4 regions of the Arthrobacter sp. 01L42 genome follow, and region 2 is predicted to be linked to each of the others. Evidence: riboswitches for the same ligand, from Rfam matches in the RefSeq annotation. Region 2 holds a riboswitch; each other region holds the start of a gene.

Region 1 (7,077 bases), on a different contig from region 2:
TGCACCAGCGGCTTCTGCTGGCGCCCAAGGTAGAGCCCGCCGTCCTGTTCGGCCACAGTCTCCAGGCCGAGGGCGCGCTGGTAGTAGTCGGTCATGAGCTTCATGTCGCCGACCTTGAGCATCACGGTGCCCATGGTGAGTTCGGCAGGAAGGAGGTCCTGGGTGCTGGCTTCTGCGGTCATGGCAATGCTCCGTGGATTCTGTAGCCACCGGCCTTCGGCGACTCTACATAAAGATAAATTACTTGAAGCTTCAATTTATTCCAAAACATGGACTGGCACCCGGTCTACCGGCAGCCCACGCAGCACGATATGCCGGATCCGGCGGAGCGTGGCCGGATTGCTCCGCGGATCTTCGGCCGTGACGAGGACATCAGCGCTTGCCCCTTCACCGATGGACTCCGCGCCGAGCCAGGTCCGCGCGGACCAGCTCGCGGCGTTGAGGGCGGCAGCGGCGGAAAGGCCGGCGGCGTGCAGGGCCTGGATCTCGTCCACGATCCTGCCATGGCTGATCACGCTGCCGGCGTCGGTACCGGCATAGATCGCCAGCCCGGCCTCGTGGGCTTCGAGGATCCGCTCCGCCCGGCGCTCCCACAGCGAGCGCATGTGGGCTGCGTAGCGGGGGAACTTGGCCGCCGCCCGGGCGGCGATGTCCGGGAACGTGGCGATGTTGATCAGGGTGGGCACGATCGGAACACCCTGTTCGAGGAAGCGCGGCAGGTGCCGCGGCAGCAGCCCGGTGGCGTGCTCGATGCAGTCGATCCCGGCATCGAGCATGTCATCCAGGGTGTCTTCGGCGAAGCAGTGTGCGGTGACGCGGGCCCCCTCATCGTGGGCGGCACGGACGGCGTCCTTGACCGTCCGGGCGGGAAAACTGGCGGCGAGGTCGCCGGCGTCGCGGTCGATCCAGTCCCCCACGAGCTTGACCCAGCCGTCGCCCGCGCGGGCTTGCTTCCGCACGGCCTCGACGAGATCCTCCGGCTCGACCTCGACGGCCAGGCCCGGCAGGTACCGCCGGGCCCTCGCGAGGTGCCGGCCCGAGCGGATGATCCGGGGCAGGTCCGCGCGCTGCTGGAGCCAGCGTGTGTTGTGGACGGCGCCGGCGTCGCGGACCAGGAGTGTCCCGGCGTCGCGGTCCGCCAGGGCCTGGGATTCCGCGGTGTCCTCGGTAACGTCCCCGCCCGGGCCGAGGCCGATGTGGCAGTGCGCGTCCACGAGGCCGGGCATGACCCAGCCGTCCAGCACGAGGTCGGGCGCGGCGGCCGGACGGCGGAAGGTTAGCAGGCCGCCCACCGACCAGAGCCCGCGGCGTTCCTGGTCCGCCGCGGTGAGGATGGGGCCGCTGAACTCGATGATGCCGGTCATGACCTAAAGCCTAATCCGCATGACGATCCGCCGGCCAAGACCGTCCAGCCCCAGCTGCGCTTCGTGGATCCGCAGGGCGCCCAACGCCTGTCCTGGCTGGGCGAGTTCCTCGAAACCGCAGCTCGCATAAAACGGCGCATTGAACGGGACGCCTGCGAAGGTGCAAAGCGTCATCGATAAATAGCCACGGCTCCGGGCCGCATCAAGGGCCGCCTCCACCAGGGACCGTCCTATCCCCCGCCCGGCGGAGTCCGGCTGCACGGAGAGTTGTTCCAGATGGGCCTGGCCGCCGACCTCGTCAACGCGGGCAAACCCTACGGGCGGGTTTCCGGCGACAAGTATGAAGAGCGGCTCAACCGGCGCCGTCAACTCCGGAGCCGGGAGCGTCTGGTTCCCCAGCTCCGCTTCGAGGATGCGGTCTGCTGAGGCCTCGAGAACCGGCAGCGCCGGGAGGTCTTCCGGCGTCGCCATCCGGATGCGGGGCACGGCCCTGGGCAGAGTCACCGTGCCACGCTAACACCGCGGTCCGCCGTCCGCGTCACACTCGAGGGCCGGCCGGAGGTGCGTGGTAGTTTCGTCTACGACCACACGGGTGCCCCTGCAGGGGCTGAGATCGGGCTGACGCAGCCTGCGACCGTTGAACCTGTCCGGGTAATGCCGGCGAAGGAAGTGAGCTTTTCCGTGAACACCCAAGTGACACAGCACAGCCCTGTCCAAATTCAGTCCGCAGCCACCACGCAGTCGCTGAAGTCCCACTCGCTGGCCTTCAGCACGGATCCGGAGCACGGCATCCGCGTGCCGGTGACCGAGATCGCCCTGGAACCCTCCCCGGGCGGCATCCGGAACCCGCCGTTCCGGGTGTACCGCACTGCCGGACCGGGCAGCGATCCGGTCCGCGGGCTGGAGCCGTTCCGCACCCCCTGGATTGAGGCCAGGGCGGACACCGAACCCTACGCCGGCCGTGAACGGGAGCTGCTCGACGACGGCAAATCGGCGGTGCGCCGCGGTGCGGCGTCGGCCGAGTGGCGGGGCGGCCGGCCGGTGCCGCGCCGGGCCGCTGAGGGCAGGACCGTCACGCAGATGCGCTACGCCCGGGACGGTGTCATCACCCCGGAAATGCGGTTCGTCGCGCTGCGCGAGAACTGCGATGTGGAGCTGGTGCGCAGCGAGGTGGCCGCGGGCCGCGCGATCATTCCCAACAACGTCAACCACCCCGAATCCGAGCCGATGATCATCGGCAAGTCGTTCCTGGTGAAAATCAACGCCAATATCGGCAACTCCGCCGTGACCAGCTCCATCGCCGAGGAGGTCGACAAACTCCAGTGGGCCACGCAGTGGGGCGCGGACACCGTCATGGACCTCTCCACCGGGGACGACATCCACACCACGCGCGAGTGGATCATCCGCAACTCCCCCGTCCCCATCGGAACGGTCCCGATCTACCAGGCGCTGGAGAAGGTCAACGGTGAGGCGAACGCCCTGACCTGGGAGATCTTCCGGGACACCGTGATCGAACAGTGCGAGCAGGGCGTGGACTACATGACCATCCACGCCGGCGTGCTGCTGCGGTATGTGCCCCTGACGGCCAACCGGGTCACCGGCATCGTGTCCCGCGGCGGTTCCATCATGGCCGGCTGGTGCCTGGCGCACCACCGGGAGAACTTCCTGTACACCCACTTCGATGAGCTGTGCGAGATCTTCGCACACTACGACGTCGCGTTCTCCCTGGGCGACGGACTGCGGCCGGGCGCGACGGCGGATGCCAACGACGCGGCACAGTTCGCCGAACTGGACACCCTGGCCGAGCTCACGCAGCGGGCCTGGGACTTCGACGTGCAAGTCATGGTGGAGGGTCCCGGGCATGTGCCCTTCCACCTCGTCCGGGAAAACGTGGAGCGCCAGCAGGAACTCTGCAAGGGCGCCCCGTTTTACACACTCGGGCCGCTCGTCACGGACATCGCACCGGGCTATGACCACATCACCTCGGCGATCGGCGCCACCGAGATCGCCCGCTACGGCACCGCCATGCTCTGCTACGTCACGCCCAAGGAACACCTCGGGCTGCCGAACAAGGACGATGTGAAGACGGGCGTGATCACTTACAAGATCGCCGCCCATGCCGCGGACCTCGCCAAGGGCCACCCCGGCGCGCACGAACGCGACGATGCCCTGTCCAAGGCAAGGTTCGAGTTCCGCTGGCGGGACCAGTTCGCGCTGTCCCTGGACCCGGTCACGGCCGAGGCCTTCCATGATGAGACGCTTCCCGCGGAGCCGGCCAAGACAGCCCACTTCTGCTCGATGTGCGGTCCGAAGTTCTGCTCCATGCGGATCAGCCAGGACATCCGGGACGAATACGGATCAGCAGATTCGCAGGCGGCCCTAGCGCAGATGGCGGCCGGAATGCGGGCGAAGAGCAACGAGTTCCTCGCCTCGGGCGGCAAGGTCTACCTGCCGCAGCCCTCGGTGGGAGAACCCGCAGCTTCCTAGGACGCCCGGGCGTGCTGGTGCCGGCCGACCTCGGCAATGTAGGAGCGGATGGCCCGGTCCCCTTCGGCTGAATCCTGGGGCCGGTGCCCTCCCGGCGCCGTGCGGTGCAGGGCGCCGGTCTCGCGCAGGTAGCCGGCGATTTCCTCATACAGCGGTTCCCAGCCGCCGGTCAGGACCAGGGTCGGCACGCCCGGCACGATCTGCAGCGGGGCTTCCCACGGCGGCGCCTGCAGGCGGAGCCGGCGCGCAGCCCGGAGGGCCTCCGGCGTCGTGGCCCCGGGGGCGTCCGCCGCGAACGCGCGGCGGATGAACTCTCGCTGGAAGTCGTCGTCGCTGAGGTTGTGGCGGACGTCGAAGAGCGGCTGCATCAGGGCCCGGTGCGCGGCGGTGGCCGGGAGCTCCGCGGTCAGGGACAGGCAGGCCGGTTCCACCAGGGTCAGCGACTGGACGAGGTCGGGCCGTTCGACGGCGGCCATCATCGCAGCGATCGCGCCCTGCGAATGGGCCACGACATGGCCGCCGGCCTCGCCGCGGCCGTCGTCTGCCAGCGAGGCGAGCACGATGGCGGCGTCGGCGGCGAAGCTGGATTCGAGCGGTTCCGCGACGGCGTCAAACCCGTGCCGCCGCAGGAACAGGGCGTCGTAGTCCAGCGCCATTCCGTGCTGTTTTGGCCACGCGGCGGCGCCGAAGCTGCCGTCCCCGTGGACGAAGACTACGCGCTGCTTGAACATTGTCTAACCCTATGGCACTTCAGTGCTGATGCTGCCGGCGACACAGTGCCGGCGGCCGTCAGCACTTGCGGCTACTTGCTGCCGCCGAGGAACTTGTCGAAACCCTTCGGCAGGTTCAGCTGGGACGGATCGAAGTCGCCGCCCTGCTGGCCGAACGACGCGCCGGTGGGCAGCGCCTTGGGGCCGGCGGCACGCCGGGCCTCGGCGTCGCGCAGTTCCTGCGCCGCCTTGGCCGGGTTGCCGGAGCGGGCCTTCTTCTTGGGCGCGGACTTGGCTCCCTTGCGGGCTCCGCCCCCGCCGCCCATGCCGGGCATCCCCGGCATGCCGGGCATCCCGCCGCCGGCGGCCATCTTCTTCATCATCTTCTGGGCCTGGGCAAACCGTTCCAGCAGTCCGTTGACCTCGGAGACGTGCACGCCGGAACCCCGGGCAATACGGGCCCGGCGGGAGCCGTTGATGATCTTCGGAGCCACGCGCTCGTGCGGGGTCATCGAGCGGACAATGGCCTCGACGCGGTCGATCTCGCGCTCGTCGAACTGCTCCAGCTGCTGGCGGATGTTCTGCGCACCCGGCATCATCATGAGCATCTTCTTCATGGAGCCCATGTTGCGGATCTGCTGCATCTGGGCGAGGAAGTCATCGAGGGTGAAGTCTTCCTGGTCGGCGAACTTCTTCGCCATCCGGGCGGCTTCATCCTTGTCCCAGGACTTCTCGGCCTGCTCGATCAGGGTGAGGACGTCACCCATGTCGAGGATGCGCGAGGCCATGCGGTCCGGGTGGAAGAGCTCGAAGTCGTCCACGCCTTCGCCGGTGGAGGCGAACATGACCGGCTTGCCGGTCACCGACGCGACGGAGAGCGCGGCGCCGCCGCGGGCGTCGCCGTCGAGCTTGGAGAGCACGATGCCGGTGAAGTTGACGCCCTCGTCAAAGGCCAGGGCAGTGTTGACGGCGTCCTGGCCGATCATGGAGTCGATCACGAACAGGACTTCGTTCGGGACGATCGCGCGGCGGATCTGGCGCGCCTGCTCCATCATCTCGGCGTCGACGCCGAGACGGCCGGCGGTGTCCACGATCACGACGTCGTGCAGGGTGCGCTTGGCTTCCTCGACGCCGTCACGGGCGACGGCGACGGGGTCACCGGCAGGGTGGTCCAGTTCGGTGGACGTGGCGCCCGGGTGCGGGGCGAACACGGGTACGCCGGCGCGCTGGCCGACCACCTGCAGCTGGGTGACGGCGTTGGGCCGCTGGAGGTCACAGGCCACCAGCATGGGGCTGTGGCCCTGGGACTTGAGCCATTTGGCGAGCTTGCCGGCCAGGGTGGTCTTACCGGCGCCCTGGAGGCCCGCCAGCATGATGATGGTGGGTCCGGTCTTGGCCAGGCGGATCCGGCGGGTCTCGCCGCCGAGGATCTCGACGAGTTCCTCGTTGACGATCTTCACGATCTGCTGGCTCGGGTTCAGCGCCCCGGCGACCTCGGCGCCGAGGGCACGCTCGCGCACACGGCCGGTGAATTCCCGGACCACGGGCACAGCGACATCGGCGTCCAGGAGGGCACGCCGGATCTCGCGGACTGTGGCGTCAACGTCCGCCTCGGTCAGGCGGCCCTTGCCACGCAGATTCTTGAAGGTTGCTGTCAACCGGTCAGAGAGTGAATTGAACACGCGCCGTGCACTTCTTTCAGTGGATCTACAGGTGGCGGCCGGTGCGGCACGCCAGCGTCGCGACTGGTATTCGCCTGGACGAACCGCCACGACAACAGGACTCGACTATCTAGGGTACCAAGATGCGCCTTCAAGATGGCATGCTGGCGTAGGTGACCAGCCAAACAACTGTAAAAACCCTGCTCATCCTGGGCGCTTCCGGCGATCTCACCGGAAGGCTCCTGTTACCGGGGCTTGCCCGCCTGGTGGCCCGGGGCCGCGCCGACGGCCTCGCCCTGGCGGGAGCGGGATCGGACCCCTGGACGCCGGAGCAGTGGCTTGGCCGGATCGAGGAGTCGTTCGCGGACGAGGACTCCAAGGCCGACGCCCACGGCAAGCGGGAGCTCAAGCGTATCCGCAAGGAGAGCACCTACCACCAGCTCGATGTCACGGCCGAGGGCCAGCTCGCCGGGCTCCTGGCGCAACTGGAGGGACCTGTGGCGGTCTACTTCGCCCTGCCGCCGCGGGTCAGCCAGCTCGCGTGCGAGGCCCTGGCGCCGGAGGACGTGCCCGCCGGCACCCGGCTGGTCATGGAGAAGCCGTTCGGCTCCGACGAGCAGTCGGCGCGCCACCTGAACAAGACGCTGGCCGCGCTGGTCCCGGAGGACCACATCCACCGCGTGGACCACTTCCTCGGCAAGGCAACGGTCCTGAACATCCTTGGCCTGCGCTTCGCGAACACGTTCCTGGAGCCGGTGTGGAACCGGCAGAACATCGAAAAAATCGAGATCATCTTCGACGAGGACCTCGCCCTCGAAGGCCGCGCCCGCTACTACGACGGCGCGGGGGCGCTCC
Region 2 (7,077 bases):
GTTCGCTGCCGCCACTCGCGACGCCTGGCTGGTGGCCGGCCGGACCCTGGCACCCGAACGCCGCTCGATCATTTTCGAGGTGGTCACCCGCCTCATCTTCCACTCGATGATCGTGTTCTCCATCTATCTGCTCCTCGCCGGCCATAACCTGCCCGGCGGCGGCTTCGCCGGCGGCCTCACCGCCGGCCTCGCCCTGACCATCCGCTACCTGGCCGGCGGCCGCTTCGAACTGCGCGAAGCGACACCCGTCGGCGCCGGCACCCTGCTGGGGATCGGCCTGGCCACGGCGGCTGCCGCCGGAATGACGCCGCTGCTGCTGGGCGGCGAAGTGTTCCAGAGCGCCATCGTGGAGCTGTGGCTGCCCGTCTTCGGCGACATCAAGTTCGTCACCTCGACCATTTTCGACATCGGTGTCTACGTCGTGGTCGTCGGACTGGCCCTGGATGTGCTGCGCAGCCTCGGCGCGGAGATCGACGAGCACTTCGAAGAGCAACCCGAGACGACCGAAGAGGGGGCCGCCGAAGACCAGGACAGCGGAGGATTCCCGGGCGGGGTCCCCGCCGACTCCGCCGACGAGTCCGCCGACGCGGAAACCACTGCCAAGGGGAGAACATGAGCGTCAACCTGACCCTGCTGACGGTCATGGGCGCCCTCTACGCCTGTGGCATCTACCTGCTCCTCGAACGCAGCCTCACCCGGGTCCTGCTGGGCCTCATGCTGCTGGCCAACGCCACGAACCTGCTGATCCTCGCCACCGGCGGCTACGCCGGGCTGGCGCCGCTCTTCGACAAGGACACCCCGGCGGGGGACTACAACGACCCCCTGCCGCAGGCCCTGATCCTGACCTCGATCGTGATCTCCTTCGCCGTCACGGCGTTCATGCTGGGCATCATCTACCGCACCTGGGTCCTGGCCCGCCAGGATGAAATCCAGGACGACGCCGAGGACCGCCGCGTCGCGGAAACGCCAAGCTTCGATGCCGAGGACGACTCCGTGATCCCGGTCGAGACGTCGGAGTTCCCGCTGGCCACGGTCATGTCCGGTGACCGCCCCGTGCGGGCCGACAAGGCCGCCTCTGAAGAACAGCCCGGTTCCCTCAACGTTGACCCTAGCCCGGAAGGAGGCGGAGAGTGAACATCACCAGCCTTGCCCCGCTCGCCGTCGTACTCCCCATCCTGGGCGCCGCCCTGACCTTTCTGCTCATCCATCACCCCAGGGTCCAGCGCGCGGTCAGCATCGCCGTGCTGACGCTGACACTGCTGCTGGAATGCTGGCTGCTGGCCTCCGTCTGGGATGGCGGCACGGCCGCGGTGAACATCGGCGGCTGGCTGCCGCCGTGGGGCGTCGTGCTGGTGGTGGACCAGTTCTCCTCCCTCATGCTCGTGGTGTCCTCGGCCGTGAGCCTTGCGGTGCTGATCTACGCAACGGGACAGGGCATGGCCGACGGCGACCGCGACGCGCCGGTCTCGATCTTCCACCCGACCTACCTGATCCTCGTGGCCGGGGTGTCCAACGCCTTCCTCACCGGAGACCTCTTCAACCTCTACGTGGGCTTCGAGATCCTGCTGACGGCCAGCTACGTGCTCATCACACTCGGCGGGACAGGCCCGCGCATCCGGGCCGGCGTGACCTACGTGGTGGTCTCCGTCGTGTCCTCGGTGCTGTTCCTGATCGCGATCGCCATGATCTACGGCGCCACCGGAACCATCAACATGGCGGACCTCGCCATCAAGCTCGGCGACCTCGACCAGGGCACCCGGACGCTGCTGCACGTCATGCTGCTGGTGGCCTTCGGCATCAAGGCCGCCGTCTTCCCGCTGTCCTTCTGGCTCCCTGACTCCTACCCCACCGCCCCGGCCCCGGTCACCGCGGTGTTTGCCGGGCTGCTGACCAAGGTGGGCGTCTATGCGATGGTCCGCACGGAAACGCTGCTATTCCCGGGGGATGCGCTCAACGCCCCGCTCATGGTCGCGGCGCTGCTGACCATGGTGGTGGGCATCCTCGGCGCCCTGGCCCAAAGTGACATCAAGAGGCTCCTGTCCTTCACCCTGGTCAGCCATATTGGCTACATGGTGTTCGGCCTGGCCATGTCCACCGTGGCCGGTCTGGGCGCCGCGGTGTTCTACGTGGCCCACCACATCACTGTCCAGACCAGCCTGTTCCTGGTGACCGGCCTGATTGAACGCCGCGGCGGCAGCTCGTCCATGGACCGCGTGGCAGGACTGGCCAAGCTCTCCCCGGTATTGGGGGTCCTGTTCTTCATTCCCGCCATGAACCTCGCCGGAATCCCGCCGTTCTCGGGTTTCCTGGGCAAGCTGGGGCTGCTTCAGGCAGGCGTGGAACTGGGGACGCCGCTGGCCTACGCCCTGGTGATCGGCGGCGTGCTGACGAGCCTGCTGACCCTGCTGGCGATCGCGAGGGTCTGGAACCGGGCGTTCTGGCGCAAGCCCGGGGACGCCGAACACCCCGATCCGGTGCTCCTGGCAGCGCCGGCCGACTCCGCCACGGGTGACCGGGCCGGCAAGACGAATGTGACCCTGCTGCCCCGCACCATGGTGGGCTCCACCCTGGGCCTGGTGGTCTTTGGCGTGGCCCTGACGGTCTTTGCCGGGCCGCTGTTCAGGGTGGCCGACCAGTCCGCCCAGGAGATGCTGGACCGGACCTCCTACATCCAGGCCGTGCTCGGCCCGGACGCGCCCGTGCCGCCGGTGCCCCCGTCGCTCCACCCGGTGCAGGTCCGGGAGGGCGGCGGAAAATGAACCGGAAAAGGATCTCGCTGCGCCAGGAACTGCCGCTGCTGGTCTGGCTCGTCTTTGTCTGGGGCGCGCTCTGGCAGAACTTCAGCCCGGGCAATCTCCTCTTCGGCGCCCTCATCGCGGTGCTCGTGGCGCGCATTTTCTATCTGCCCCCGGTGGAACTCGGCGGCCGCTTCAACGTGCTCCGCGCCGTGCCGTTCGCCCTCATCTTCCTCGGAAAAGTCGTCGCGGCAAGCTTCCAGGTCCTGTACCTGGCCGTGGTCCGCGGCCCCAACGTGGTCAGCGCAGTCGTAGCCGTGCCGCTCCGAAGCCATTCGGACCTCCTGGTCACGGCCACCGGGCACGTGATCTCGCTGATTCCCGGGTCCCTCGTGGTGGAGGTGGACAGGTCGACGTCCACGCTCTACATCCACGGCATCAACGTCCGCAATGCCGAGGACGCGGCCAAGCTGCGCAAAGAGGTCCGGGACACCGAGGCCGGGCTGATCCGGATCATGGGGACCAAAGCCGAACTTTCCGCCCTGACACAGGAGACCGCCGCATGATGCAGACCGTCCTGACGGTGACCGCCGTCGTACTGTCCCTGGCCGCCGCGGGGGCGATCGTCCGGATCGCGCGGGGGCCCTCGCTGCTGGACCGGGTTCTGGCCGCCGACGTGCTGCTGGCCATCTTCGGCGCGGCCCTGTGCATCGACATGGCCGCCAACCGGCACCTGAACAACCTGATGCTGCTCGTTGCGATTTCCCTGATCGGATTCGTCGGCTCGGTCACCGTGGCCCGGTTCGTGGCCGACAGGCGGGAGGGCGTCCGTGAATCCTGACACAGTGATCGACGCCGTCTCTGCCGTGTTCATGGTGACCGGAGCCCTGATGTCCCTCGCGGCCGCCATCGGGCTGCTGCGAATCCCGGACCTCATGAGCAGGATGCACGCGGCCACCAAACCGCAGGTCCTCGGCCTGTTCCTGCTGCTGGCGGCCCTTGGCCTGCAGATGCGCACCTGGTCGGTGTGGCCCGTCCTGCTGGTGGCCTGGCTCTTCCAGCTGCTCACCGTCCCCGTGTCCGCTCACATGGTGGGTCGGGCCGGCTACCGGACCAAGCACCTGCACCCGGAGCTGCTGAGCTCCGACGAGCTCGAGGCGGTAGTCCAGAAGGCCGCCCAGCAGGCGGCCACGCACGGAGCGGACGACGACGACCGCTGAGCCCCGTCCGGCCAGGCGGACCCGTCCGGGGCATTCGACGGCCGCGGCGGGCGCCGCGGCCGGTCGGGTCAGGTCAGACGACGTCCTGGGTCTTGGCGAAGCGGGTGATCGCGCGCTGGGTGCCGCGGTTGGCGAGCACCTGGATGATGGCGCTGACCGAGGCGGAGATCAGGGCGAATGTCAGGGCCGAGCGCAGGGTGGTGGGAACGTCGTCCTCCTGGCCCTTGGGCGGCTTGTTGCCCGTGGACTTTTCCCACATGGTGTCCACCAGCTTGGTGCCGGCAAAGCCGGCCAGGAGGCTGACGCCGGTGCCGAGCAGCTTGATGAGGATGTTCATTCTTCGGTCTCCTTGGGACGGGAACGGTTTTCCCCTAGCCTAGCGTTCCGGGGTGAGGACCATCCGCAGGGCCTCGACCACGAGTTCGTGATCCGCCTTCTGGGGCAGGCCGGAGACGGTGACGACGGCGACGGCGCCCGTGCCGCGCACGTAGATGGGAAACGCCCCGCCGTGGGCGGCGAACTCCGACTGATCCCACCAGGCGTTGTCCTCGATCCTTCCGCCGGCGGCGCGGGCCCGGAGGCCCACCAGCAGGGACGGGACCTCGTACCGCATGGCGGTGCGCTTTTTGGCGTTGATCCAGCGCTCATTGTCCGGTGTGGCGCCGTCCAGCGCGGCGTGGAAGAGCACCTGCTCGCCTTTGGTGATGTCGACGGCGATGGGCAGCGAGCGTTGCCTGCCCAGCTCGACAAGGAGGAGCCCGAGGTCCAGGGCGTCATCCTTGCTGAACGACGCGAACTGGAGCGCCTCTATCTCGGCCAGCACGCGGCCAATGAGCGCCGCCAGGGAACCCCGCGGCTGCGGCTCATTGGAGTCGGGATCGTATTCCCCGGAGGGATCTTGGGTGACCGGTGTGTGCGACAAAATATTCCAGCTTTCCGGTGGGTGACGAGGCCGCCCGCTGGCGGGTCCGGGGGTCCGGCACGACGACTCTACCAAGAGGGTTTTCCGGGCCGCCGGGACTGCCGCCGTCCGGTCCACGATTGTGACGGCACACCACTGAAATCCCGGCCGTCCGGGTGTAAACTGAGCCAGCCCACAAGGGCGAAAATAATTACGACAGGGGAGCGCCGCCGTCGGGCATCGCCGGAACAATCCGGGGAAACCTTTGGTGGGCGCTGAGAGTGCGGACAGCCGCAGACCCTCGAACCTGATCCGGTTAGTACCGGCGCAAGGGAGTCGAGTTCTCAGGATGCGCGGAGGGCGGCGGAAGCCGAGACCGGCCGGCGCACCCTCCCCTCCTGTTCCTCAGGAGGACGACATGACAGATATTTCAGCACAGCATGGTTCCGCCAGCCGTTCATCCGCCCGGCGCAACTACAGCTGGCGCGTGGTGGACATTGTGGTGGCCGCGTTGATCGCCGTTGCCGGCGGCGTCATTTTCTGGGCCTGGTCCCAGGGCGCGAACCTGATCTCGACTCCGGTCAACGCGGTCTACCCGCCGTTGAGCGGACTCTACGCCGGCGGCTGGATGATCCCGGCAGTGCTGGGCATGCTCATCATCCGCAAGCCGGGCGCCGCGCTCTTCTGCGAAACCGTCGCGGCCACCGGCGAGCTCATCATGGGTTCGCAGTACGGCACCACGGTGCTGATCTCCGGCATCCTGCAGGGCCTCGGCGCCGAACTGGTCTTCGCGGCCTTCCTCTACAAGAAGTTCAACCTGCCCGTCTCCGTGCTGGCCGGCGCCGGCGCGGGCCTCTTCTGCGGCCTGAACGATTCCTTCCTGCCGTGGGGTTGGAACATCGCCTACGAAGCCGGCGACAAGCTCGCCTACATCGTCTTCACCACGATCTCCGGCGCAGTGATTGCCGGCGGACTGGCCTGGCTCGCCACCCGCGGCCTGGCGAAAACCGGAGTGCTGGGCTCCTTTGCCTCCCGCAAGGCCGCCACGGAGCCCGTCTTCTCCTGAGCCCCGTCGCTGAATCCTGCAGAGAATCATGAGATCTTCACCGGGCGTCCGGCCGGCCGCCGTCACGGCCCGCGGCTGGGGCTGGCGGCATGCCGGACGAACCAGGCCCGCCGTCAGCGGCCTTGACCTGGACATCCAGCCGGGGGAGCGCGTGCTCCTGCTGGGGCCCTCCGGCGCCGGCAAGTCGACGCTGCTCCACGCCCTGGCCGGCGTTCTGGGCGACGGCGCGGCCGGCGCCGGCGCGGCTGGCGACTCCGGCGACTCCGGCGACGCCGAAGATGCAGACGAGACCGGCAGCCTCCTGATCGACGGTGCCGCGCCACGGGCGCAGCGCGGCCGCGCCGGGCTGGTGCAGCAGGACCCGGAAACGCAGGTGGTGCTCTCCCGCCTCGGCGACGACGTCGCCTTCGGGGCGGAGAACCTCGCCGTCCCGGCGGCGGAGATCTGGCCGCGCGTGCGAGAGGCCCTCGACGACGTCGGGCTGGGACAGCTGCCGCTGGACCACCCGACGGCGGCCCTCTCCGGCGGCCAAAAGCAACGGCTGGCGCTCGCCGGGATCCTCGCGATGCGGCCAGGGCTGCTGCTGCTCGACGAGCCGACCGCCAACCTCGACCCCGCGGGCGTCCTGGAGGTCCGCGACGCTGTGGGCCGCTGCCTGGACAAGACAGGCGCCACGCTGGTGGTCGTGGAGCACCGGGTGGGGGTCTGGAAAGACCTGGTGGACAGGATCGTGGTGCTGCAGCCAGAGTCCGCCACGGACTCCGCGGTCTTGATTGACGGACCGCCGGACCGGGTCCTGGCCGAGGCGCGGGACATGCTCATCTGTGCGGGCGTCTGGGTGCCGGGCTACGTCCCGGCGACGCGGATGCGGACACCGGCGCGGGGCGCGGGACAGACTCTGCTCGCGGCCGACGCGCTCGCGGTGTCCCGCGAACGGCCGCGGCGGGCCGGGCTGCGCGACGGCTTCCGCACCATCGCGCCGCGTCCGGTCCAGTCCGGGGTCTCGGTCCGGGTCCGCGCCGGCGAGGCGCTGACCATCACCGGACAGAACGGCACAGGGAAGTCCACCCTGGCGCTGACGCTGGCCGGTCTCCTGCGGCCCGTCGCGGGAACAGTCTCGGCCACGGCGGAGCTGAGCAGCCCCGCCACCGGTCA
Region 3 (7,077 bases), on a different contig from region 2:
CACTTCCACCTTGTCCATGCTGTGGGCACGGTAGATCAGCTGGCGGATATCGCGCTTGGTCAGGCCCTCGTCGTCCGGGTCCGCCGCGCGGATGTGTGTCGGCTGGGTCATGTAGCGGCGGGCCATGGCGATGACCGGGCCGGGCATGGTGGCGGAGAACAGGAGCGTCTGGCGGACCGCGGGCGTGCCGGCGATCAGGGTCTCGACGTCCGGCAGGAACCCGAGGTCCAGCATCTCGTCGGCTTCGTCGAGGATAACGATCTTGACGTTCTTCAGGCTCAGGTGCTTCTGCTTGAAGAGGTCGATCAGGCGGCCGGGGGTACCGACGACAACCTCGACGCCGTTCTGCAGCGCCTCGACCTGCGGCTCGTAAGCGCGGCCACCGTAGATGGTGGCGATGCGGGCGTTGCGCTTCTTGGCGGCGTTTTCGAGGTCTTTGGCTACCTGGACGGCGAGCTCGCGGGTAGGCACGATCACCAGGGCCTGCGGGGCGCCGGGAACGGCCAGTTTGTCGAAGCCGGCGTCGTCGCGGCCGACGACGCGCTGCAGCGCCGGGATGCCGAAGCCGAGGGTCTTGCCAGTACCGGTCTTGGCCTGGCCGATGATGTCATGCCCTGCCAGTGCGACCGGCAGGGTCATGGCCTGGATCGGGAAGGGGTGGGTGATGCCGGCGTCGGCCAGGGACTCCACGATGTCGGCACGGACATTGAAGTCGGCAAAGGTCTTCTCGGCAATCTCGTGCGGCTTTTCGTCCGAGATGATGGTCTCTTCGGGCTCGATGGTCTCCGTGCCGGACTCATCGGTCAGAAGCTGGTGCGTGTGCAATTCACTCACAGGGGAGTTTCCTTATTCATTTTGGGCTGCGCTGCTTGCTCAACGGGGCCGGCCGTGGTGGCCGTTCCGGAGCACGCTCAGGCGCGCAAGCAATTCCAGTGGAAGCCGATCGCGGGCTATCTAAATGCTGGCACTGGGGACCAGCGGGTGTATCTCAAGATCGCGTAGGGGCGGGCTTGTTGAATTCGAAAATCATGGAAATCAACGACCGGGCATCCATTTCTACCTCTTCAGTCTAGCTGTACAAGGCGTGGATCCTCGACTGGGCGGGTGATTGCGCCTCGGGAAGTGACCGGGAGGGCGGCCGGGAGCGCTGGCTGGCGACGGCGTGGGGACGGCGTGAGGACGGCCAGCGGGCCGTCAACGGACCGATAGCCGGCCGTCAGCCCACGAGCTCCAACTGGATTTCCCGCGTGACGATGTCCGAGGACACCACCCGGACCCGGACTTTGGTGCCCGGTTCCAGCTCGCCGGGGCAGCGTGCGGTCACGGCGGGCTCGGCGATCTGGACGATCCCGGACGGGCCGTTTCCGTTGCCGTTGGTCTTCCCGCCGTTGCCGTTGCTGGTGCCGTTGGTGCCCTTGGCCGGCTTGGGACCGGAGATGACGACAGCGTCGAATTCCTGGCCGACGTGGTTGACGAGCAGGGCCGCCTCAACGGTGTCCAGCGCCAGCCGCTCCAGTTTTGCCGCCAACTGGTCCGAGGTAGCCATGATCGCCGGGAGGGAGGGCAGCGCGGCCCTGGCCCAGGCAGGAACTTCGGTGCCGTTGCTCAGGGCCTCGCAGATTACCAGCACGAAGCGGTCGACCAGCCGCCGCAGCGGTGCCGTGGAATGGGCGTAGGCCGCGCCGATGGCGGACTGGACGGCGGCGTTGGGCACTGTGCCGTCGAAGGGTGTGTATCCGGCACCGCGGAAGAGCATCCCGGCCGAATGCACAATGGCCAGCTGCCGGGGGTCCGTCGGGTCAAGGGTCCGCAGGTACTCGCCGTAGCGCATTTCCCCGTCCCAGGGCTTGCCGAGGGCGTGGGTCTGCCGGTGGAAGTGGCGCAGTGATGCCTCGTCCGGGGCGGGCATGGTGCGCAGGATGCCGACTTTGCCCTGGAGCATGAGCGCCGCGGCGGCCATCCCGGTCATGAGTGAAATCTGGGCGTTCCAGTCCTCCACCGGCAGCGGCGGGGCCGCTACGATCCGGTAGCCGCCGTCGGGCAGTTGCTGGATCTCCTGTTCCGGCATGTTCAGGCTCGCGCCGCCGCGCAGTCGTTCCAGTTCCACCCGTTTGAGGCCTACTTCTTTCAGCAGCTGCAGCACGGGCGCCGCGGTGCCGGCGTCGAGCTGGGCCTGGACGCCTTTGTAGTTGAGCTTCGCGCGGCTGCGGACCTGTGCCCGGCGCACGAGGACCGAGGCGACCTCTGCCGCGGCGTCGAGCTCGAACTCCCAGACGAACGCCGCGCACAGCTGCCCGGCGAGCAGACTGCCGGCGGCCTCGCTGATAATCTCCGGATGCAGCGGAATCCGGCCGTCCGGGGTGTAGAAGGTCTGGCCGCGGCGTCGGGTCTCGGCGTCCAGCGCCCCGCCCGGGGCGACAAAGGAGGGGACGTCGGCGATGGCGTAGAAGACCTTGTAGCCGCCGTTGCTCCGTTCGATAAACAGGGCCTGGTCCAGGTCGGTGGACGATGCCGGATCGATAGTCACGAACTCGACGTGCGTGAGGTCAAGGTCCGGGAGCTTGTGCTCGGCCACCGCCGCCTCCGCGTCGCGCAGCACATCCTCGGGGAACGGGCCGGGCAGTTCCAGCGTGGTGCGCAACGCCTTGAGTGCCCCGGCAAGCTGGTTCTGCTGCTCGTGGACACTGGGGGTCAGGCGATGATGTGACACGAAAATCAGGGTAGCCCGATTTCCGCTATTAGTCTTGGATGATGAGCGCAACTGCGGACGATCCTGCCCTCTACAACAGCTTCCTTGCCGACCTGCTGGGAGTCTTGGCGTACGGCGAGCTTTCCGCCTTCGAGCGGCTGTCCTCGAGTGCCCGGTATTCGCCCACGCTGCATGACCGTGCGTTGCTGGGCAGGATGGCGGTGGTCGAGTTCCAGCATTACGAACTCGTCCGAATCCGGCTCGAACACATGGGCCTGGATACGGAGGCCGCCATGCTGCCGTTCCAGCCCTCGGTGGACCACTTCCACGAACGCACGCGCCCGTCGGACTGGTACGAGGCCCTCATGAAGGCCTACGTGATCGACACGGTCGCCGCGGACTTTTACGGCGTCGTGGGCCGGTACGTCGACGCCGCGACCCGTGAGTTGATCGGGCAGGTCCGCTCCACCGGTGAGTCCACGGCCGTGCTGCAGGCGCGCATCAAGGCGGCCCTGGCCGATGACCCCCGGCTGGCGTCGCGCCTGGCGTTGTGGGCCAGGCGTCTGCTGGGGGAAGTACTGAACCACGCCCAGCGTGTCAGCGCTGAGCACGCGTTCCTCGGCGGACTGTCGGGGCTGGACGACGCCGGCGCCCGGGCGCTGGTCAATGGCCTGGCGGCCGAACTTGCAGCGAATCACGCGCGCCGGATGACGGAGCTGGGTCTCGCCGGATAGTTTCAGTGCCGGCCGGCATTACGGGCTGGGGACCTGCTTAGGATGCGGCGGCGTCCAGCGCCGCCAGCAAGGCTCCGGCGGCGTGGGCCGGATCAGTGGCGTCGGTGATCGCCCGGACCACGACGATCCGCCGGGCACCGGCATCGACTACCTGCTCCACGTTACTGAGGTCGATCCCGCCGATCGCGAACCACGGCAGCACGCTTTCGTCGACCTTGCCGGTTCCCTCCGCGTCCGCCCCGCCGATCGCCTGGGCGGCGTAGCGCACCAGATCGAGGCCGACGGCGGCGCGTCCGGGCTTGGTGGGCGTCGCCCACACGGGGCCCACACAGAAATAATCGAGCCCTTTGCGGCCTGGCGCGGCAGCGATGGCGGCGTCCACCTGCTTCGGGCTGTGGGTGGACAGGCCGATCACGGCATCCTTGCCGAGAAAGCCGCGGGCGGCGTCGAGCGAAATGTCCTTCTGACCGACATGGAACACCGGAGCCCCGGACAGGGAGGCGATGTCCGCCCGGTCATTGACGGCCCACAGCCGCCCGTGGCGCTGCGCCGCGGTGTGCAGGACCTCCAGCAGTTCCAGCTCCTCGGAGGCCTCGAGCGACTTGTCGCGCAACTGGATGATGTCCACGCCGCCGGCGAAGGCGGCGTCCACAAAGTCCTCGAAGTCGCCGCGGTCCCTGCGGGCGTCGGTGCAGAGATAGAGGCGGGCGGTGGTGTGGAGAGGGTCCTGGCTCATGGGACCAGCCTAGTTCCTCTAAACTGGGCGCATACCGCGGGAGCCCGCAGCAGCCATGTCGCCGCTGCCCGGCTGAGAGGGCGTCAGAGCCGACCGCTTGACCTGATCCGGCTAGTACCGGCGTAGGGAAGGAATTTTTCATGGGCACACGAGCAGGCCGTGCAGCCGGAGCCGCAAATGACGCCGCCGCCCAGGTTTGTGACACAGGGCCCGGTACCGCAGAGGGAATCACCGCGGGGGATACGACTGCCGACGTGGCCGTGATCGGCGGCGGGGTGATCGGCCATGGCATCGCGTTCGAGGCCATCCGCTCGGGCCGATCCGTGGTCCTGATCGATGATGCTCCCGGCAGCGGAGCCAGCTGGGCCGCGGCCGGCATGCTGGCCCCCGTGAGTGAACTGCACTACCAGGAGGAACAGCTCCTGGAACTGATGCTTGAGGCCTCCCGGTTGTGGCCAGGATTCGCTGCGGCTCTCGACGCCGGTGCCGCCGGCGCGGATTCCCCGGCGGGTACCGGCTACTTAACGACGCCGACCCTGGCGGTGGGGGCCGACGCGGCGGACCGGCGCGCCCTCGCGGACTTGAGGGAAGTCCAGAAGGCATGCGGCCTGGCCGTGGAGCCACTGACAGTGCGCGAGGCGCGCACCCGGGAGCCCCTCCTGAGTCCCGGCATCTCGTGTGCCTTCGACATCCCGGCCGACCACCAGGTGGACCCCCGCCTGCTGATCACCCGGCTCGCCGGCGTGCTCGGTGCGGAAGGCGGCAGCTTCGTCCGGCGGCGCGCGGCAGGACTGCTGTGGCAGGACGGACAGGTGGCGGGTGTGCGGTTGGCCGGCGGCGGTACCGTGCGGGCTGCCGAGACCGTGGTCGCCAACGGGCTCGGCGCCGCCGCGCTCGAGGAGCTACCGGCCGGGCTGGCGCTGCCGCTGCGGCCCGTCTACGGCGACATCCTCCGGCTCCGCGTGCCTCCGCATCTGCAACCGCTGCTCACGGCCACCGTGCGGGGCATGGTGCGCGGCATCCCGGTGTACATCGTCCCCCGCCAGGACGGCACCGTGGTGATCGGGGCCACCCAGCGGGAGGATGGACCGTCGGATCCGCACGCAGTTTCCGCCGGCGGCATTTACCAGCTGCTGCGGGATGCCCAGCAGCTGGTGCCTGCGGTCGCCGAGCTGGAGCTTTTGGAAGCCACGGCGCGGGCGCGGCCCGGAACCCCGGACAATGCCCCGCTGCTGGGGCGGGTCGCACAAGCGGACGGCGGCGACGTCCCGGGACTCATTATCGCCACAGGATTCTTCCGGCACGGCGTCCTGCTGACCCCCGCCGCTGCCGCCGTGTGCCGGCAACTCATGGATTTCACGCCGGACCCGCGCTGGGCCGGGTTCCGCCCCGACCGTTTTTCCCGCATCCCGGTTACGTCCGGGGACAGCCCTAAGAAGGAAGCAGCATGAACATCCGACTTAACGGAACGGATCAGAGCGTCGCCGACGGCGCCTCCGTCTCCGCACTCGTCAGCCAGCTCACTGGCCGGAGCATCGGCCCCGACGGCCGCGCCGCCGACGGGCGGAAGCTCGGTGTCGCCGTCGCCCGCAACGCCGAAGTGGTGCCGCGCAGCCAGTGGCACGCCACGGCGCTCGCCGACGGCGACGACGTCGAACTTGTCACGGCAGTCCAAGGAGGATGACCAGCATGAACGAGACGACGTTCGCAGGAGCACAGGCCGTCCCCATGACCGGTGCGGTGGCCGATCCGTTCGTGGTCGACGGCGTAAGGCTCGGCTCCCGCCTCATCATGGGAACCGGCGGTGCGCCGAGCCTGGACGGGCTCGGGGCGGCGCTGGTGGCGTCCGGGACGGAGCTGACCACGGTGGCGATACGCCGCTATTCGCCGGCGGAGACGGGCTCGCTGTTCCAGCTGCTCGAGGACCATCAGATCCGGGTACTGCCCAACACGGCAGGCTGCTTCACCGCCAAGGACGCCGTCCTTACCGCCGAGCTGGCGCGGGAGGCCCTGGAAACGGACTGGGTCAAGCTCGAAGTCATTGCCGACGAGCACACACTGCTGCCGGACGCCGTCGAACTCGTGGACGCAACCGAACAGCTCGTGGCCCGAGGCTTCAAGGTCTTCGCCTACACGAACGACGACCCCGTGCTTGCCCTCCGGCTCGAAAACCTCGGCGCGACGGCCGTGATGCCGTTGGGCGCCCCGATCGGCACCGGACTGGGCATCCTGAACCCGCACAACATCGAGCTGATCGTCTCGCGCGCGTCCGTGCCCGTGGTGCTGGATGCCGGGATCGGCACGGCCTCGGACGCTGCCCTGGCGATGGAACTCGGCTGCGACGCCGTGCTGTTGGCTACGGCGGTGACCCGTGCGCAGAATCCGGTGCTCATGGGCGAGGCCTTCAAACATGCCGTCATCGCCGGCAGGCTGGCGAAAGCGGCCGGCAGGATCCCGCGGCGGGAACACGCATTGGCGTCCTCGGCAATGGAAGGCCGGGCCGAGTTCCTCTAACGCCCGCTCGGCCGGCGGGGCTGATCTGGTTGCGCCGGCCGGACCTCCTGATCACCCTTGCTCTTGATGACGCGCCGGCGCGATCATCGGTAGGCCCGGCCCGGTCCGGCCCGGCCGGGTCGACGTGCGGCGGGGACGAACCGGGTATGCCGTCGGTCCGCATCCGGATGGTCCACAGTCCTCGTGGATCACGTGGTTGTGCGAGTACGCAGGGTCCCATTAGCGCGCTGGTGAAACTTTCACGAAGAATGGCGTTGCCACTTCTTTGCCTTTCCAGCTGCCCTTTTCGAGGTCAGGTGCCATTCCTTGCAGCCTCCGCATGGGTATACGCTCGCGGGCAACTTGCCCCCAGATGACGAGCCCTGCCGGATGATTTCCTTGAGCGCGCGGTTCGCGTGCCAGGG
Region 4 (7,077 bases), on a different contig from region 2:
CGCCGAGCTTGGCCAGGCGGTCGGCGAGATAGCCGATCGCTTCCTCGTTGGTGAAGTCTGTCTGCTTGACCCAGCGCACGGGCTTGTCGCCGAGGACGCGGAAGAGCGGCTCAAGGTTCTTTTCCTCGCGGCGGATCGTGAAGCCGGTCTCGTTGACGGCGCGGGGGCGCAGCACGGGGGCGTGTACCTTCGGCGGGGTCGCGGCGACGGCGTCGCGGGCGGCCTTGACGATTTCGGCCATGGCGAAGCCAAGCTGGCGGAGGCCTTCGTGGCTCGTCGCCGAGATTTCGAAGACCTTGTAGCCCCGGGATTCGAGCTCCGGGCGGACGAACTCGGCCATGTCCTTGCCGTCCGGCAGGTCAACCTTGTTCAGGGCCACGAGGCGGGGGCGGTGGTTCAGCGGTACGACTTCGCCGTCGGACCCGCTGTAGCTCATGTCGACGGCATACTTCTCCAGCTCGGCCTCGATGATGGCGAGGTCGGAGAGCGGATCGCGGTCCGATTCGAGCGTGCCGCAGTCCAGCACGTGCACCAGGGCGGCGCACCGCTCGACGTGGCGCAGGAAGTGGTGGCCGAGGCCCTTGCCCTCGCTGGCGCCCTCGATCAGGCCGGGGACGTCGGCAATGGTGAAGCGGACTTCACCGGCCTGGACGACACCCAGGTTGGGGATGAGGGTGGTGAAGGGATAGTCCGCGATCTTGGGCCGGGCGGCGGACATTGCGGCGATCAGGCTGGACTTGCCGGCGGAGGGGAAGCCGACGAGGGCGATGTCGGCGATGGACTTCAGTTCCAGGACGACGTCGCTGGATTCGCCTTCGATGCCGAGCAGCGCGAAGCCGGGCGCGCGGCGCTTCTGGGAGGACAGGGAGGCGTTGCCGAGGCCGCCAATCCCGCCGGCGGCGGCGATGTATTCGTCGCCTTCGGCCACGAGGTCGGCGATGACTTCGCCGGACTTGGACTTCACCACGGTGCCCACCGGCACCGGAAGGATCAGGGTTTCGCCGTTTTTGCCGCCGCGCCAGTCGCCCATGCCGGGGCCGCCGTTGGTGGCGTGCCGGTGGGGCGCGTGGTGGTAGTCGAGCAGGGTGGTGGTCTGGGGGTCCACGCGCAGGATGACGTCGCCGCCGTTGCCGCCGTTGCCGCCGTCGGGACCGCCGAGGGGCTTGAACTTCTCACGGTGGACGGAGACACAGCCGTGACCGCCGGTACCGCCGGATACGTGCAGTACTACCCGGTCTACAAAGCTCGCCACGTGGATCTCCTCAGTGCTGTTCCCCGGACCCCCAAAGGCGCCCAAGATGATTGTAATGCGGTTAAAACACCGGTGGAGCGGACCTAATGGCCCGCCCCACCGATTTAGAACTTATTGTTACTCTGCGGCTGCAGCAGCCACGATGTTCACAACGCGGCGACCACGGCGGGTGCCGAACTCGACAGCACCGGGGGTCAGGGCGAACAGGGTGTCGTCCCCGCCGCGGCCTACGCCGGCGCCCGGGTGGAAGTGGGTGCCGCGCTGGCGGACGATGATCTCGCCTGCGGAAACTACCTGGCCACCGAAGCGCTTGACGCCGAGGTACTGGGCGTTGGAGTCACGACCGTTGCGAGTGGAACTCGCGCCTTTTTTATGTGCCATTTGAAATGCCTGCCTTCAAAAATTCTGGGGAATCTGCTGGAACCTGAACAGTAACGAAGAGTTACTTGATACCGGTGATCTTGACCTTGGTCAGTTCCTGACGGTGGCCCTGACGCTTCTTGTAACCGGTCTTGTTCTTGAACTTCTGGATGACGATCTTCGGACCACGGAGGTCTTCGAGGATCTCAGCCGTAACCGTTACCTTGGCCAGGTCCGCAGCAGCAGACGTGACTTTGTCACCGTCCACCAGGAGCAGTGCGGGCAACTCAAAGGTGCTGCCGGCTCCACCGGGGACGCGGTTCAGGGTAACGAAGTCTCCAACGGAAACCTTCTCTTGGCGGCCGCCTGCGCGGACAATCGCGTACACCACTGGGGAACTCACTTCTCTCGACGTTTATTACTAGATTTGCGTGCGGAACCAGGGGCCAAATTCTTTGGACCGGCTCACGCTGTGCCTCAACGCCGGTGGATTCCCCGGGGGAACCCATGAGCTATCCCCGGAACAAATCCATTTGGAATTCCAAGCGGACCGTTCTCAGGGTCATAACCCAAGTGTTGGCGTAAGCACCGAAGATCTAGAATACGCTAATTTTGTCTTCGGCCGCAAATGAGGCTGGTTCCGGCGGGTAGTCCGTGATAGGCGCCACAACATCTTGATGCAAAGTCCCTGCCAATGTTCTTGGCCGGGATCTTGACCATCTTGAGCTGTGTTGCCGCAACGACTTCCGGAACCGTGCCCCACCATCGTACCGGTAGTCCGGACCAGCTCGCGTCAGGCGTACAGCCGCGGCGCGTCGAAGAAGTCCACTTCGTAGCGCGATGACTGCCGGAAAGCCAGGGCCATGGCCTGCCGCTCGCTCTCCGATGCCCGCCCGGCCGCCGTGTCCGTGTACGCGATGGCCTGCCGGGTCGCGGCGGCGAAGTCCTCGTCGGCGTAGGTCCGCAGCCAGCCGGCGTAGGGGTGCTCCCCGGGGGCGCCACCGGCCAGGAACTCCCGGTGCAGCGTGGAACCGACCTCGGCGTAGAGCCAGAAGCAGGGCAGCGCCGCCGCCACGAGGACGCCATAGCTGCCGGAGACCGAGGCGGCCAGCAGGTGGTCCACATACGCTTTCGTGACCGGGCCCAGGGTGGAGGCCGTGAGGCGCGTGCTGAGCCAGGAACGGTGCAGCTCGGATTCGACCTCCAGGCAGGTCTGCGCCGAACGGGCCCAGAACAGCTGCTCGGCCTCGGTGGGGGCAATCGCCGCGGCCCGGGCCAGGACCCGGGAGTAGCCGTTGAGGTAGATGGCGTCCTGGGCGAGGTAGTACGCGAACTCGTGCTCGGGCAAGGTGCCGTCGGCCAGCCCGCGGACGAAGTCCAGGGCGTAGATCGCCTCAAGATGGCCCGCGGCTCCTGCGCGCAGGGCTGCGGCGAACTCCCCCGCCGCCGGACCCTGCCCGCCCTGGAGGTGCTGCAGGTGGTGGAAGTGGTGGACCGGGCCGTTGCCGGAGCCGACGTCCAGGGCCGAGGCTTCGCGGAGCGCGCCCAGCAGCCACGGCTTGACTTCCCGCAGCGCCGCTTCCCAGTCCCCCACCCGGGCCTGCACGGTGGCCATGGCCGAGGACAGGGAGCAGCCGGTGCCGTGGCTGTTGCGCGTCGCGATCCGCTCCCCCGGCACCACCACCGTTTCCTGGCCGAGCAGGCCGCCGGTGTTGACCAGCGCATCCGGGCAGCCGGTGCCGGCGCCGGTGCCGTCGACGTCGTGGGCATCGGCGTCGTGGGCATACCCGTCCCCCGGCTCGGCGCCCTGGAGGTGTCCGCCCTTAACCAGGACGGTGGTGCCGGTCAGGGCGGCCAGCCGCTTGCCCTGCGCCAGGGCCTCGGACCAGTCGGCAGCGACGGGTTCCTTGAGCAGGATGGCGAGTTCGGCGAGGTTGGGCGTGATGAGGTCCGCCAGCGGCAGGAGGGCCTGCAGGGCGGCCTCGGCCGATTCCTGCAGGAGCCGGTCACCACTGGTGGCGACCATCACCGGGTCCAGGACCACGACGGCGGGGCGCACCTTTTCCAGCCAGCCGCGGACGGCGTCGATCACGGCGGCGTCACCGAGCATGCCGATCTTGACGGCGTCGATGCCGATGTCGTCGCTGATGGCGTCCAGCTGCGCCGTGAGGAACGCCGCCGGGGGGACGTGGACGGCGCGCACGCCCTGCGTGTTCTGCGCTGTCAGGGCGGTGATGGCGGCCATGCCGTAGCCGCCGTTCGCCGCGATGCTCTTCAGGTCGGCCTGGATTCCGGCCCCGCCGGAGGGATCGGAGCCGGCGATGGCCAGCACGCGGGGAATGCGCGGCGGGGCCGGCAGAGACTCGTTGTGCAGAAAATTGGGCGGGAGGAACTCGGACGGATTCGATTTCGCGGACAAGGAAGACATCCCTTCGCCGGTGCTAACCGGACAGGTTCAACGGGTCTGGATCTCAGCCGGCCCGATGCCCGGCACCCCGTGTCAGTGTTCCAGCCTAGCCCTTGCCACCCGGAGGACCCGTTAACGCACGAGCGGGCCCGGGCCCGGGCGGACGTATGTTACGTCTGCCATGACCCGGACCCGCGGCCCGACCTGTCGAAATAATGACCGGACGGGGACGTGGTCAGTCGCGGAGGACTACAGCTCCGACGCCGGCACGCCGACGCCGAGGATGATCGGCTCGTTGCCGGCCGGGATGGACGCAGGCCCGGCCGCAGCGGGAGCCTTGGCCTCGTGGACCGATCCGGCCGCGGCCGGCCGGGTTGCCTCGCGGTGCTCCACGGAGGTTTCGTTGGCTGCGCCCTGGGCGCGGCTGGCACTCCGGTTGCGGCGCCCGCGGCGGCCGCGCAGCGTCGTGGTGTCAGCTGTGCGTGACGCCGGCGCCTCCGCAGCGCGGACGGCCGACGGCGCCTCGGGCGCCGTGGCTTCCGGTGCGGCAACAGCTGCTGCCTGACCGGCCGCCAGGCCGGCGGCCTGGTCCGGCTTGCCGGCCTCGGCTTCGCCCAGGTTTGCGAAGGCCTCGGTCAGCAGGTCCAGGGTCAGGGCCGGTGACGGCGCGTCCTCCGCGTGCTCGACGAAGGGCAGGGCCACCTGCTCGCCGCCAAACGTCAGCACCGTTGCGGGGCGGCCGGCTGCCTCGTCGGCGGCTGCGAGCTGCGTGACGGCGTCGACGGCGGCCTGGCGGGCCCCGGCGTCGCTGGCTGCGGCTGCCTCCCCGTCGTGCAGGTGCGCGGCGTGCGCTGCGGCAGCGATGTTGGCCAGCGCGGCACGGGTGGCCTCGGCCTTGGCGTGGCGTTCGGCCTCGGTGGGTTCGGCGTGGACGGGCGCGGGTGCGGCCGGCGCGGTCTCTCCGCCCTGGCCTCCCCGGCCGCGGCGACGGCTCTTGCGTTCCGGGCGGGCAGCAGGCTGCGCCTCGGTGCGCGGCACATAGTGCTCCGCGGCGACCGTGTTGGCGCGGCGGTGCTCCACCGGCTCGTCGTGGGTGACGATGCCGCGGCCCGCACATGTTTCGCACTGTTCGCCGAAGACTTCCAGCAGCCCGGTGCCCATCCGCTTGCGGGTCATCTGCACGAGGCCCAGCGAGGTCACCTCGGCCACCTGGTGCTTGGTCCGGTCCCGGCCCAGGCACTCCACCATGCGGCGCAGCACGAGGTCGCGGTTGGATTCGAGCACCATGTCGATGAAGTCGATCACGATGATGCCGCCAATGTCGCGCAGGCGCAGCTGCCGGACGACTTCCTCGGCCGCTTCCAGGTTGTTCTTGGTGACGGTTTCCTCGAGGTTGCCGCCGGAGCCGGTGAATTTGCCGGTGTTAACGTCCACCACGGTCATGGCTTCGGTGCGGTCGATCACGAGCGAACCGCCCGAGGGCAGGAAGACCTTCCGGTCCAGGGCCTTGTGGATCTGCTCGTCGATGCGCCCGGCCGCGAAGATGTCCGTGTCCTTGGTCCACTTCTCGAGCCGGCCCACGAGGTCCGGCGCGACGTAGGTGACGTAGGCCTCGATGGTGTCCCAGGCTTCCTCGCCGGAGACGATCAGCTTGGAGAAGTCCTCGTTGAAGACGTCCCGGACCACCTTGATGGTCAGGTCAGGTTCGCCGTAGAGCAGCTCGGGGGCGAGGATCTTGGTGGACGTCGACTGGCTCTCGATGCCTTCCCACTGCGCGCGGAGGCGGTTGATGTCGTGCGTCAGCTCTTCCTCGGAAGCTCCCTCGGCCGCGGTGCGGACAATGACGCCCGCGTCCTCGGGCAGGCGGTCCTTGAGGATCCGCTTGAGGCGGTTGCGTTCGACGTCGGGCAGCTTGCGGGAGATGCCGGTCATGGAACCGCCGGGCACGTACACGAGGTACCGGCCGGGCAGTGAGATCTGGCTGGTGAGACGGGCGCCCTTGTGGCCGACCGGGTCCTTGGTGACCTGGACCAGCACGGAGTCGCCGGACTTTAGCGCGTTCTCGATGCGGCGCTGCTTGCCCTCGAGGTTGACGGACTCCCAGTTCACTTCACCGGCGTAGAGCACGGCGTTGCGGCCGCGGCCGATGTCCACGAAAGCGGCTTCCATGGAGGGCAGCACGTTCTGGACCTTGCCCAGGTAGACGTTGCCGATCAGGGAGTCCTGCTGGGTCTTGGACACGAAGTGCTCGGCCAGGACGCCGTCTTCAAGGACACCGATCTGGATTCTGTCGTCGCGCTGGCGGACGATCATCTGGCGGTCCACGGACTCGCGGCGGGCCAGGAACTCGGCCTCGGTGATGACGGTACGGCGGCGGCCGGTGTCGCGGGATTCGCGGCGGCGCTGCTTCTTGGCTTCCAGGCGGGTGGAGCCCTTGACGGATGTGACGCGGTTGTTCACCGGCGCCTCGGCCATGGCACGCGGCGCACGGACGCGGGTCACCGTGTTGGGCGGATCGTCGCCTTCCCCGCCGGTCAGCTCGAGGTCCTGGTCTCCACGGCGACGGCGGCGGCGGCGGCGGGAGGTCACACCGTCTTCAAGGATTACCTCGGAACCTTCGTCGCCCTCTTCTTCGGTGCCTTCCGACTCGGTGTCGGACTCGGCAGAGGTGCGGGTGCGGCCGCGCCGGCCGCGGCTGCGGCGCCGACGGCGGTTGCCGGCGTCCTCGTCCTCGTCGCCTTCCTCGTCCTCGGGCTCAGCTGCTGCGGCGGCAACGGGGGCCGGACGCACCACAGTGCTCAGGTCCGGGGCCTGGAAGATGACGGAAGTGAGGGCACCCGGTTCCATGAACAGCGACGCGGCCGGGCTTTCCTCGGGGCGGGCTTCCGGCTCTTCAGGCTGGGCTGCGGCGGTTTCCGCGGTGGGTGCTTCCGCCGCGGGGGCCTCTTCGGCCGGGAGCGTTGCTGCGGGTGCGTCTTCGGTCTTCGGGGCGGCCTTGGCACGGCTGGCGCGGCGCCGGACCGGCTTTTCCGCAACCGTCTCTGCGGCCGTTTGTGCG

What was found. A riboswitch is a leader RNA that binds a small molecule or an ion and turns the genes downstream of it on or off. The one in region 2 is predicted to bind thiamine pyrophosphate.
Region 1: another riboswitch for thiamine pyrophosphate. It lies ahead of thiC (phosphomethylpyrimidine synthase ThiC); the one in region 2 lies ahead of AC1DN2_RS14030 (ECF transporter S component).
Region 3: another riboswitch for thiamine pyrophosphate. It lies ahead of thiO (glycine oxidase ThiO); the one in region 2 lies ahead of AC1DN2_RS14030 (ECF transporter S component).
Region 4: another riboswitch for thiamine pyrophosphate. It lies ahead of AC1DN2_RS09510 (bifunctional hydroxymethylpyrimidine kinase/phosphomethylpyrimidine kinase); the one in region 2 lies ahead of AC1DN2_RS14030 (ECF transporter S component).

Annotation. Positions count from the first base shown of each region.
Region 1 covers NZ_JBFTSL010000001.1:394,507-401,583, reverse strand. The annotation lists gene AC1DN2_RS01690 (VOC family protein) at 1-182, opposite strand, end outside; gene AC1DN2_RS01685 (amidohydrolase family protein) at 258-1,364, opposite strand; gene AC1DN2_RS01680 (GNAT family N-acetyltransferase) at 1,368-1,868, opposite strand; TPP riboswitch at 1,943-2,050, shown strand; gene thiC (phosphomethylpyrimidine synthase ThiC) at 2,046-3,851, shown strand; gene AC1DN2_RS01670 (alpha/beta fold hydrolase) at 3,848-4,582, opposite strand; gene ffh (signal recognition particle protein) at 4,654-6,243, opposite strand; gene AC1DN2_RS01660 (glucose-6-phosphate dehydrogenase) at 6,396-7,077, shown strand, end outside.
Region 2 covers NZ_JBFTSL010000015.1:57,036-64,112, reverse strand. The annotation lists gene AC1DN2_RS14070 (Na+/H+ antiporter subunit A) at 1-616, shown strand, start outside; gene AC1DN2_RS14065 (Na(+)/H(+) antiporter subunit C) at 613-1,134, shown strand; gene AC1DN2_RS14060 (Na+/H+ antiporter subunit D) at 1,131-2,759, shown strand; gene AC1DN2_RS14055 (Na+/H+ antiporter subunit E) at 2,756-3,301, shown strand; gene AC1DN2_RS14050 (MrpF/PhaF family protein) at 3,298-3,576, shown strand; gene mnhG (monovalent cation/H(+) antiporter subunit G) at 3,608-3,955, shown strand; gene AC1DN2_RS14040 (DUF4235 domain-containing protein) at 4,029-4,292, opposite strand; gene AC1DN2_RS14035 (heme-degrading domain-containing protein) at 4,332-4,877, opposite strand; TPP riboswitch at 5,065-5,208, shown strand; gene AC1DN2_RS14030 (ECF transporter S component) at 5,275-5,922, shown strand; gene AC1DN2_RS14025 (ABC transporter ATP-binding protein) at 5,951-7,077, shown strand, end outside.
Region 3 covers NZ_JBFTSL010000010.1:144,859-151,935, forward strand. The annotation lists gene AC1DN2_RS11090 (DEAD/DEAH box helicase) at 1-834, opposite strand, end outside; gene AC1DN2_RS11095 (RNB domain-containing ribonuclease) at 1,217-2,710, opposite strand; gene AC1DN2_RS11100 (ferritin-like fold-containing protein) at 2,749-3,423, shown strand; gene thiE (thiamine phosphate synthase) at 3,461-4,159, opposite strand; TPP riboswitch at 4,186-4,306, shown strand; gene thiO (glycine oxidase ThiO) at 4,300-5,610, shown strand; gene thiS (sulfur carrier protein ThiS) at 5,607-5,843, shown strand; gene AC1DN2_RS11120 (thiazole synthase) at 5,849-6,673, shown strand.
Region 4 covers NZ_JBFTSL010000008.1:159,866-166,942, forward strand. The annotation lists gene obgE (GTPase ObgE) at 1-1,252, opposite strand, end outside; gene rpmA (50S ribosomal protein L27) at 1,370-1,633, opposite strand; gene rplU (50S ribosomal protein L21) at 1,695-2,003, opposite strand; gene AC1DN2_RS09510 (bifunctional hydroxymethylpyrimidine kinase/phosphomethylpyrimidine kinase) at 2,406-3,953, opposite strand; TPP riboswitch at 4,023-4,120, opposite strand; gene AC1DN2_RS09515 (Rne/Rng family ribonuclease) at 4,269-7,077, opposite strand, start outside.